3 regions of the Methylobacterium synurae genome follow, and region 2 is predicted to be linked to each of the others. Evidence: predicted binding sites of a transcription regulator. Region 2 holds the regulator's gene; each other region holds the start of a gene.
The links. Region 2 encodes LexA, which represses DNA repair genes until DNA is damaged. Its sites were predicted from a motif close to TGTTCNNNNTGTGTTCNG; they were not measured.
Positions count from the first base shown of each region.

Region 1: a site for LexA is predicted at 1,684-1,701, ahead of dnaE (DNA polymerase III subunit alpha). Genes of this name have one in related genera too.
Region 3: a site for LexA is predicted at 1,647-1,664, ahead of HBB12_RS24725 (DUF3072 domain-containing protein). Genes of this name have one in related genera too.

Region 1 covers NZ_JAAQRC020000001.1:530,757-534,027, forward strand. The annotation lists gene HBB12_RS02455 (glutamate--cysteine ligase) at 120-1,487, opposite strand; gene dnaE (DNA polymerase III subunit alpha) at 1,976-3,271, shown strand, end outside.
Region 2 covers NZ_JAAQRC020000001.1:5,259,726-5,262,996, forward strand. The annotation lists gene uvrB (excinuclease ABC subunit UvrB) at 1-933, shown strand, start outside; gene lexA (transcriptional repressor LexA) at 1,153-1,890, shown strand; gene HBB12_RS24115 (NCS2 family permease) at 2,120-3,271, opposite strand, start outside.
Region 3 covers NZ_JAAQRC020000001.1:5,395,143-5,398,413, forward strand. The annotation lists gene HBB12_RS24715 (MarR family winged helix-turn-helix transcriptional regulator) at 1-223, opposite strand, end outside; gene HBB12_RS24720 (branched-chain amino acid aminotransferase) at 583-1,470, shown strand; gene HBB12_RS24725 (DUF3072 domain-containing protein) at 1,675-1,938, shown strand; gene HBB12_RS24730 (Flp family type IVb pilin) at 2,125-2,319, shown strand; gene HBB12_RS24735 (LysR substrate-binding domain-containing protein) at 2,380-3,270, opposite strand.

The DNA.
Region 1 (3,271 bases), 4.7 Mb from region 2:
TGTCGGCGGTTATGGATCCCGGGTTCCGCTGCGCGGCCCCGGGATGACGTCGAGTGACGGCAGCGGTTGCGCCAAGTTACCGACGCTACACGTCACCGGCTCGTCGCATCAAACACGCCTCAGAACGCGCAAGCCGCGAAGGCCGGATCGACCGAGCGGTTCCACGGCCCATGATAGAGCGCCAGCAGGTCCTCGGCCCGGCTCTGCGAGGCGGCGATGGCCTGGAGCGGGGCGAGATGGAGCGTCTCGTCGCGTCCCTGCGCGTCGCGGCGGGCCCGCGCCTTCAGGCCGGCCTCCGCCAGCGCCAGCGCGTCGCGGGCCAGCTCGCGCAACGGCCGCTTGCCGGCCGGCGCGTCGAGGCCGAGCCGCGGCACCTCGGCGCGCATCGTCTCGCGCTCCTCCGCCGAGAGCTCGCGCACCAGCTGCCAGGCGCCGTCGAGGGCGCCGGCATCGTAGTAGAGCCCGGCCCAGAACGCGGCCTGGGCGGCGATCATGTTGGCGTCGCCGACATCGGCGCCGCGCATCTCGAGGAAGCGCTTCAGGCGCACCTCGGGGAAGGCGGTCGAGGCGTGGTTGGCCCAGTCGGAGACCATGGCGCGCTCGCCCGGCAGGGCGGAGAGCCGCCCCTCCAGAAGATCACGGAACGAGGCGCCGCTCACGTCGTGGTAGGTCTCGCCGCGCTTGACGAAGTACATCGGCATGTCGAGGAGCCAATCCGCATAGGCCTCGTAGCCGAAGCCCTCGTCGAAGGCGAAGGGCAGCATGCCGGTACGGTCGCGGTCGGTGTCGCGCCAGATCTCGGAGCGGCGCGACAGGAAGCCGTTCGGCTTGCCGTCGGTGAAGGGCGAGTTGGCAAACAGCGCCGTCGCGACCGGCTGCAGGGCCAGCCCGACCCGCATCTTCGTCACCATGTCGGCCTCGGACGAAAAGTCGAGGTTCACCTGCACGGTGGCGGTGCGCAGCATCATGTCGAGGCCGAGCGACCCGACCTTGGGCATGTAGCCCTTCATGATGCGGTAGCGGCTCTTCGGCATCACGGGCGTTTCCTCCCGTGTCCATTTCGGGCTCATGCCGAGGGTGAGGAAGCCGATGCCGAGGGGATCGGCGGCCTGCCGCACCGCGTCGAGGTGCTGGCTCAGCTCGTGGGCGGTGGCATGCACGTCCGGCAACGGCGCGCCCGAGAGCTCGAACTGGCCGCCGGGTTCGAGCGAGATCGCGCCCCCGCCCTCCACCGCGGACAGGCCGATCACCCGGCCCGCATCCTCGATCGTCTCCCAGCCGGTGATGGCCCGCAGGCCCTCCAGCAGGGCCTCGATCCCACGCTCGCCCTCGTAGGGCACCGGCGAGAGGTCGGCGCGGTAGAACGGGACCTTCTCATGCTCGGTGCCGATGGCGAAGGCGTCCTGCGGCTTCTCGCCGGCCGCGAACCACTCGATCAGCTCGGACCGCGCGCTGAGCGGGGTCGCGTCGGACACGTCGCGCGCCATGCGCCACCTCGTGCTTGAAAGCGAAAAACGATGACTCCCGGCGGGCCGGCGGCCCACCGTCAAGGTTGCGCCTAAATAGGCCGCGGACGACCGAGCCGCAACGCGGCTGCGAAACGCCCCCCGCGAGCCATGCGCTCCCGGCCGTCAACCAACCGTTCACCATAGCGGCCGGATCCGGCGCCAGCCCCCTTTGACATGGAACAAAACAGGAACGAACATCCGGTCATCGCAAGGGGACAGACCATGAACATACGCAAGATCCTCATCGCTGTCACGGAGGTCGCCTCGATGGGCCTGCTCACCGGCGCGATTGCCCTGTGGGCGGTGGCCCTGTCGCCGATGCACTGAGCCTTCGCGCCGTGGCCCATGGGCCACGGCTCGGGCCCTTCGGCCCGAATCCGGTGGATGGCGCCGCTGTGTTGCGCCGCTGGTCGTGACTCCTCAAGCTCTGCCGGGAATCCTAGCCCGCTCGGTAGGAGTGAGTCGCCTTGCAGATCCTGAAGCCCGTCGGCTACGTCCACCTGCACGTCCACTCCTCGTATTCCCTGCTCGAGGGCGCGCTGAAGATCGGCGACCTCGTGAAGGCCGCGGGCGCCGACCGGCAGCCGGCCCTGGCGCTCACCGACACCAACAACCTGTTCGGCGCGCTCGAATTCTCCGAGAAGGCGGCCGGGTCCGGCATCCAGCCGATCGCCGGGATGCAGCTCAGCGTCGCCTTCGAGGCGCCGGAGGCGAACGCCAAGCTGAACGCCTCCCACCCGCACATCGTGGTGCTGGCCAAGGACGAGACCGGCTACGGCCACCTGCTGCGGCTCGCCAGCCGCGCCTATTTCGACAACCATCTCGGCGAGGTGCCCCGCGTCTCCGCGCAGGCGCTCTCCGAGTGCGCGGGCGGCCTCATCGCGCTGACCGGCGGCATGGGCGGCCCGGTCGATGCGGCGCTCCGCGCCAACCGGCCCGAACTGGCGCTGGCCCGCCTCGACGCCCTGAAGGCGGCCTTCGGCGAGGACCACCTCTACGTCGAGCTGCAGCGCCACGGCCTCTCCGACGAGCGCGCCGTCGAGGGCGAGCTGATTCGGCTGGCCGACACGCACGGCCTCTCTCTTGTCGCGACGAACGAGCCCTATTTCGCCAAGCCCGAGGATTACGAGGCCCACGACGCGCTGCTCGCCGTCGCCGAAGGGCGGCTCGTCTCCGACGACAAGCGCCGGCGCCTGACCCCGCGCCACGCCTTCAAGACCCGGGCCGAGATGGCCGAGCTGTTCCGCGACCTGCCCGACGCGCTCCAGGCCAGTGTCGAGATCGCGATGCGCTGCGCCTACCGGGTGCGGACCCGGAAACCCATCCTGCCGAGCTTCGGCGCCCCGAGCCTGACGACGCCCGCGCAAGGCACGAAGGAGGGCGCCGCCCTCCAGGCGCAGGTGGCGGCGGCCACCACCGCGGTGGCGAAGGAGATCGCCCCCGACGAGGCCGCCGAGCTGCGCCGGCAGGCCGAGGAAGGCCTGACCGAGCGCCTGCGCCAGCACGGCCCGGCCGAGGGGCTGACGGAAAAAGATTACCGCGACCGGCTCGAATACGAGATCCGCGTCATCACCAACATGAAGTTCCCGGGCTACTTCCTGATCGTCTCGGACTTCATCAAGTGGGCCAAGGAGCACGACATCCCGGTCGGCCCGGGCCGCGGCTCGGGCGCCGGCTCGCTCGTCGCGTGGTCGCTCCTCATCACCGATCTCGACCCGATCCGCTTCGGCCTGCTGTTCGAGCGCTTCCTCAACCCCGAGCGC
Region 2 (3,271 bases):
GGCTACCGCACGCTGGTGACGACGCTGACCAAGCGCATGGCCGAGGACCTGACCGAGTACCTGCACGAGAACGGCGTGCGGGTGCGCTACATGCATTCCGACATCGACACGCTGGAGCGGATCGAGATCATCCGCGACCTGCGGCTCGGCGCCTTCGACGTTCTGATCGGCATCAACCTCCTGCGCGAGGGCCTCGACATCCCGGAATGCGCCCTCGTCGGCATCCTCGACGCCGACAAGGAAGGCTTCCTGCGCTCCGAGACCTCGCTGATCCAGACCATCGGGCGGGCCGCCCGCAACGCCGACGCCCGCTGCATCCTCTACGCCGACCACATCACCGGCTCGATGGAGCGGGCGATGGCCGAGACCGAGCGCCGGCGCAAGAAGCAGCTCGCCTATAACGAGGAGCACGGCATCACGCCCCAGAGCGTGAAGCGCAACATCTCCGACATCCTGGAGAGCGTCTACGAGCGCGACCACGTCCAGGTCGATACGGGGCTGGCGAAATCCGCCGTCACGGTCGGCCACAACCTCAAGGCGGTGATGGCCGACCTCGAGAAAAGGATGCGGGCGGCCGCCGCCGATCTCGACTTCGAGGAGGCAGCGCGCCTGCGCGACGAGCTCAAGCGGCTCCAGGCGACCGAGCTCGCCATCGCCGACGACCCGATGGCCGAGCAGGCCGATGTCGAGCGCGAGGCCGGCCGCTTCGGCGCCAAGCGCAAGCGCCGGGGTGCGGAACCGCTCGGCTACGGTCCGGGCGGCAAGGGCGTCTCGGACGAAGGCACCCGCATCCGCCAGCCCGACCTCGACGACATGGGCCCGGGCACCGACCGCGAGGTGCCGTTCACCTACGCCGAGCGCCCGACCGGCCGCTCGACGCAAGGGTTTCCTGGTCAGAAGCCGAAATACAAGGGCCGCAAGGGGCGGGGCTGAGGCGCAGGCTCGGACCGGCGCGGCGGACAGTCCCGCGCCGGTCGAACACCGCGCGGAACGTGCCTCATCGTCCGATCGACCCGTGACATCCCCGTCTATCACCCCGGTTGCTGCGCCCTCGCGCCGCTTTTTCGAAGCCGCTTGCGGAACACTTGCGGAACGCTTACCATGTTCGCGATTTGTTTCCGGAGCGCGGCAGCGCGGGGATGAGAGTGTCACATGCTCACGCGTAAGCAGTTGGACCTGCTCCGCTTCATTCAGCAGAGAATGCGCGAGACGGGCGTGCCCCCGTCCTTCGACGAGATGAAGGACGCCCTCGATCTCAAGTCGAAATCGGGCATCCACCGCCTGATCACGGCCCTGGAGGAGCGGGGCTTCCTGCGCCGCCTGCCGAACCGGGCCCGGGCGATCGAGGTGATCCGCCTGCCCGACACGGTGACGGGACCGGCGCCGGTCGCGGCCACGGCCGAGGTGGTGCGGTTCAATCCCAGCGTGGTCGAGGGCGGGCGCGCTCACGAGCCGAAGCGGCAGGCCGGTATCCCCGCGATGGCGACGGCGTCGGACGAGAACGGCCAGTCGGTCAGCGTGCCGGTGATGGGCCGGATCGCCGCCGGTACGCCGATCTCGGCGATCCAGAGCCAGAGCCGCACGGTGGCGATGTCGCCGGACTTCCTGGCGAGCGGCGAGCATTACGCCCTGGAGGTGCGCGGCGACTCGATGATCGAGGCCGGCATCCTCGACGGCGACCTCGTGGTGATCCGCCGCCAGGAAACCGCCAATACCGGCGACATCATCGTGGCGCTGATCGACGACGAGGAGGCCACGCTCAAGCGCCTGCGCCGCCGCGGCTCCTCGATCGCGCTCGAGGCCGCGAACCCGGCCTACGAGACCCGCGTGCTCGGGCCCGACCGGGTGCGGATCCAGGGCCGGCTGGTGAGCCTGGTCCGGAAGTACTGAAGGGGCTTTCAGTCAAGCGCGGGAACCCTCCCCCCCTCTGCGGGGGAGGGTGGCGAACGGAGTGAGCGCAGCGGGACGAAGTCCCGCCGAGAGGGGCAGCGCGACGCTGATCCAGGTGGCGTCCGTCACTATGGTCGCGACCTCTCCGGAAGCGTGGTTCCCCTCTCCCGGCCTGCTCCGCAGGCCACCCTCCCCCGCAGAGGGGGGAGGGTTCAGGGCGTCGCGCTCGTCAGTGCGCGCTGCCGGTCGCCACGAACTTGAACAGGAACACCGCGGCGATCACCCACACCACCGGCTTCACGTCCCGGAACCGCCCGGTGAGCAGCTTGATCACCGCGTAGGTGATGAAGCCGAAGGCGACGCCGTTGGCGATCGAGTAGGTGAAGGGCATCAGCAGCGCCGTGACGCAGGCCGGCAGCACCTCGGTCAGGTCGTCCCAGTCGAGATCGACCAGCTCGTGCAGCATCAGGCAGGCGACGTAGAACAGGGCCGGCGCCGTGGCATAGGCCGGGACCGAGCCGGCGAGGGGCGCGAAGAACAGGCAGGCCAGGAACAAAACCGCCACCGTGGCGGCGGTGAGCCCGGTGCGCCCGCCCTCCTCGACGCCGGACGCGCTCTCGAGATAGGCGGTCGTGCTCGACGTGCCGAGCAGCGAGCCGACGAAGATCGACGAGGAATCCGCCATCAACGCCTTGTCGAGGCGCTCCATCTTGCCCTCGGTCAGCAGCCCCGCCCGGTTGGCGACGCCCATCAGCGTGCCGGTGGCATCGAACAATTCGACGAGGAAGAACACCAGGATCACGTTGAGCAGGCCGCCCGACAGCGCGCCCTTGATGTCGAGGGCGAACAGGGTCGGGGCGATCGAGGGCGGCAGCGAGGCCACACCCTGGAAGGTGTTGTCGGCGACGATGAAGCTCAACGCCGTCACGGTCAGGATGCCGGCAAGCAGCGCGCCGCGCACCTTGCGCACCGAGAGCACCGCGACGATCAGGAAGCCCAGCACCGCCAGCACCGTGCTCGGCTTGTGCAGGTCGCCCAGCGTCACGAAGGTCGCGGGGCTCGCCGTCACCACGCCGGCGCTCTTCAGCGCGATGATCGCGAGGAAGAGCCCGATGCCGACCGTGATCGCGATGCGCATCGAGCGGGGAATGCCCTCGACGATGATCCGTCGCAGCCCCGTCAGCGTGACGACCATGAAGCACAGGCCGGAGATGAACACCGCGCCCAACGCCGCCTGCCAGGTGTAGCCCATCTGGAGCACCACCACATAGGCGAAGTAGGCGTTGAGCCCCATGCCCGGCGCCAGCGCGATCGGGTAGTTGGCGTAGAACGCCATCACCAGCGAGCCGATCGCCGCGACGAGGCAGGTCGCGACGAACAC
Region 3 (3,271 bases), 140 kb from region 2:
ATTCCTTCAGCACCCGGTTCAGGCTCTGCTTGGTGATCCGCAGGATATCCAGGAGTTCGGCGATGGTGAGGCCGGGATGGCGGTCGACGAAATGCAGCACCCGGTGATGGGCGCGGCCGAAGCCGTACTCGGCCAGGATGCGGTCCGGATCGGCGACGAAGTCGCGATAGGCGAAGAACAAGAGCTCGATCAGGTCGTAATGCGGCTGTGCGTCGTCGGGCAGGACGGACTCGTGCCGGGCGGACTCTTGCCGGGCGGACTCTTGCAGACCGGACTCTTGCGCCGCCTGCGCGGGGGAGTAGCCTGCATCCGGCAGGTCCTCGTCGGCGACGTCCGGGATGGGGGCCGGACGGGTCCGGGCGGCCTGGGTCACGGGTCGCACCTCTTTTGCGGGACAAGTCGACGGGATTTGCGGCCTTCGCGGGCCCTCGTCATTTATGTCAGTCTTGTTGACATATCTCAGCCCCATTGATACCCGTCAACCCCGCCGGCGAAACGAACGTACGCCCCGCGCCCCGCTCAAGCACGAACGTTGCGCGAGAACGAGCCTGGCGGAAACGAACGCATACGAGGATCATCGTCATGTCCGTCATTCCCTTCGACCAGCGTGAAGGCCACATCTGGTTCGACGGCCGCATGGTGCCGTGGGCGGACGCGAAGATTCACGTACTCAGCCACGGCCTGCACTACGGCTCCAGCGTGTTCGAGGGCGAGCGCGCCTATGGCGGCCAGATCTTCAAGTGCACCGAGCATTCGCAGCGCCTGCGCCGCTCGGCCGAGCTCCTCGACTTCGAGGTCCCGTACTCGGTGGCCGAGATCGATGCCGCCAAGAAGCTGGTGCTGAAGGAGAGCGGCCTTAAGGACGCCTATCTCCGCCCGGTCGCCTGGCGCGGCTCGGAGATGATGGGCGTCTCGGCGCAACACAACACCATCCACCTTGCCATCGCGGCGTGGGAGTGGCCGAGCTACTTCGACCCGGCGACCAAGATGAAGGGCATCCGAATGGACCTGGCGGAGTACCGCCGGCCCGATCCGCGCACCGCCCCCTCCGCCTCGAAGGCGGCGGGTCTGTACATGATCTGCACGATCTCCAAGCACCGGGCCGAGAACAAGGGCTATGCCGATGCCCTGATGCTCGACTGGGAGGACAACGTCGCCGAGTGCACCGGCGCCAACGTGTTCTTCATCCAGGACGGGGTGATCCACACGCCCCAGGCCGACCGCTTCCTCAACGGCATCACCCGCCAGACCGTGATCGACCTGGCGAAGCGCCGCGGCTACGAGGTGGTCGAGCGGCGCATCCGCCCCGAGGAGATGGCGGGCTTCTCCGAGTGCTTCATCACCGGCTCGGCCGCCGAGGTCACCCCGGTCTCGGAGATCGCCCAGTACCGCTTCACCCCGGCGGCGATGACCCAGACCCTGATGGACGACTACACCGCCGAGGTGCAGCCGCGGGCCAAGGCGGCCTGAACGAAGGCGGCCTGAACGAAGGCGGCCTGAACCTCGCGACGATCGCCTGAACCGAAGGCCCCGGGCGGGAGACCGCCCGGGGCCTTCGCGCGTCCGGATCTGCGATTTCCCGGGGACAAGCCGCCGCTGCGACGGTCGACCCGGGAACGCGGGCCGGGGCTTCCCCGTTATCTGGGCGGAACATTCAGAGAACATGAGGCTCTCATGACCGCCAAGACCGCCGCCGCCAAGACCGCCGACCACCACGAGACCGAGAACCCGAAGCAGGACCCGAAGGATACCTCGAACCGCATCAAGGACCCGAAGGACTGGACCACCGGCTCCGAGCCGATGACCGGGGCCCAGGCCTCCTACCTCAAGACCCTGGCCGAGCAGGCCAAGGACGACGATGCGTACGACCCCGATCTCGACAAGGCCGAGGCCTCGCAGCGCATCGACGCCCTGCGCAAGGAGACCGGCAAGGCCTGACGGCGAGGTTCGCCGCGCGGACGACGCAAGCGGGGGCCGGGACAGGGGGGCGCTCCCCCCTCCCGGAACGACGAACGGGGTCTCGCCCGGCAGAGGGACACCGCAGCGGCGGATTAGCCCATCGGGTTAACCCCCGGTGAGGGGATCTGCCGTAATGTCCCGGGCGACGGACCGGGAGAAGGCGACGTGCGTGGCAGATCACGGGGGACGGCGGCGCCGCGGTGCTTCCGACGTGACCAATCCGGCGCGACGGCGATCGAGTACGCCCTGATCGCGGGCCTGATCTTCCTCGCTCTGACGACCGCACTCGCGGTCTACGGCGATTCGGCCGGCGGCCTGTTCGGGAACCTCAGCAACCGGTTCGTCGCGGCCCTGCGCTGAGGCCGCTTTTCCGTCGTCATACGCTTTCCGATTGATCGCTTCGCGATGCGGAAAGCGGCTTCACTCCGCCGCCATCCCGAGATTGTCCAGGCATTGCCGGATCTGACCGGCCAGGATGTCCGCCAGCGGATTGGGCTCCTCCGCGCGGTGGCGCATCAGTCCGATACGGCAGGCCGGCAGGGCCGCGAAGCCGTCCTGCGGCCCGAGCACCCGCATGCCGGGGCGCAAGGCGCTTTCGGGCAGCACTGAGACCGCGAGCCCCGCCAGCACCGCGGCCCCGACCGCGGTGGAGTTCCAGCTGACGAACAGGATCCGGCTCTGGCGCCCGCCGCGCTCCAGCGCCTCGATGGCCGCCCGGCGCCAGTTGCAGGCCGGCCGCCCGAGGGCGAGGGGCACCGGCTGCGCGGTATGGACGGCGTGGCGGCTCGACGTGACCCAGAGCAGGGCCTCGGTGCGGATCGTCTCGACGGTGCGTCGTCCCTTCTCCTTCGCAGACCCCTTGGCCTCCGTCACGATGGCGAGGTCGATGTCGCCGTCGGCGATCCGCTCGGCCAGCATGTCGGTGGGTTCGCAGATCACCGTGACCTCGGCCCGGGGATGGGTCCGGGCGAAGCGCCCGAGGATCTCCGGCAGGTAGCGGTCGACGTAATCGTCCGGCAGGCCGAGGCGCACCCGCCCGGCGAGGTCGCCCTCGTCGAAGGTCGCCAGGCACTCGGTCTGCAGCCGCACGATGCGCCGCGCATAATCGAGCAAGCGCTCGCCGTCGTCGGTCAGCCGCACGCCGCGGCCGGCCTTGGCGAAGATCTCGCGCCCGATCCGCTCCTCCAGCCGCTTCATCTGCATCGAGACGGCGGACTGGGTCTTGTGCACGAGGTCCGCCGCCCGGGTGAACGAGCCGCTCTCGGCGATCGCCACCAGGGTCCGGAGCTGGTCGATGTCGAGGGGATGCACC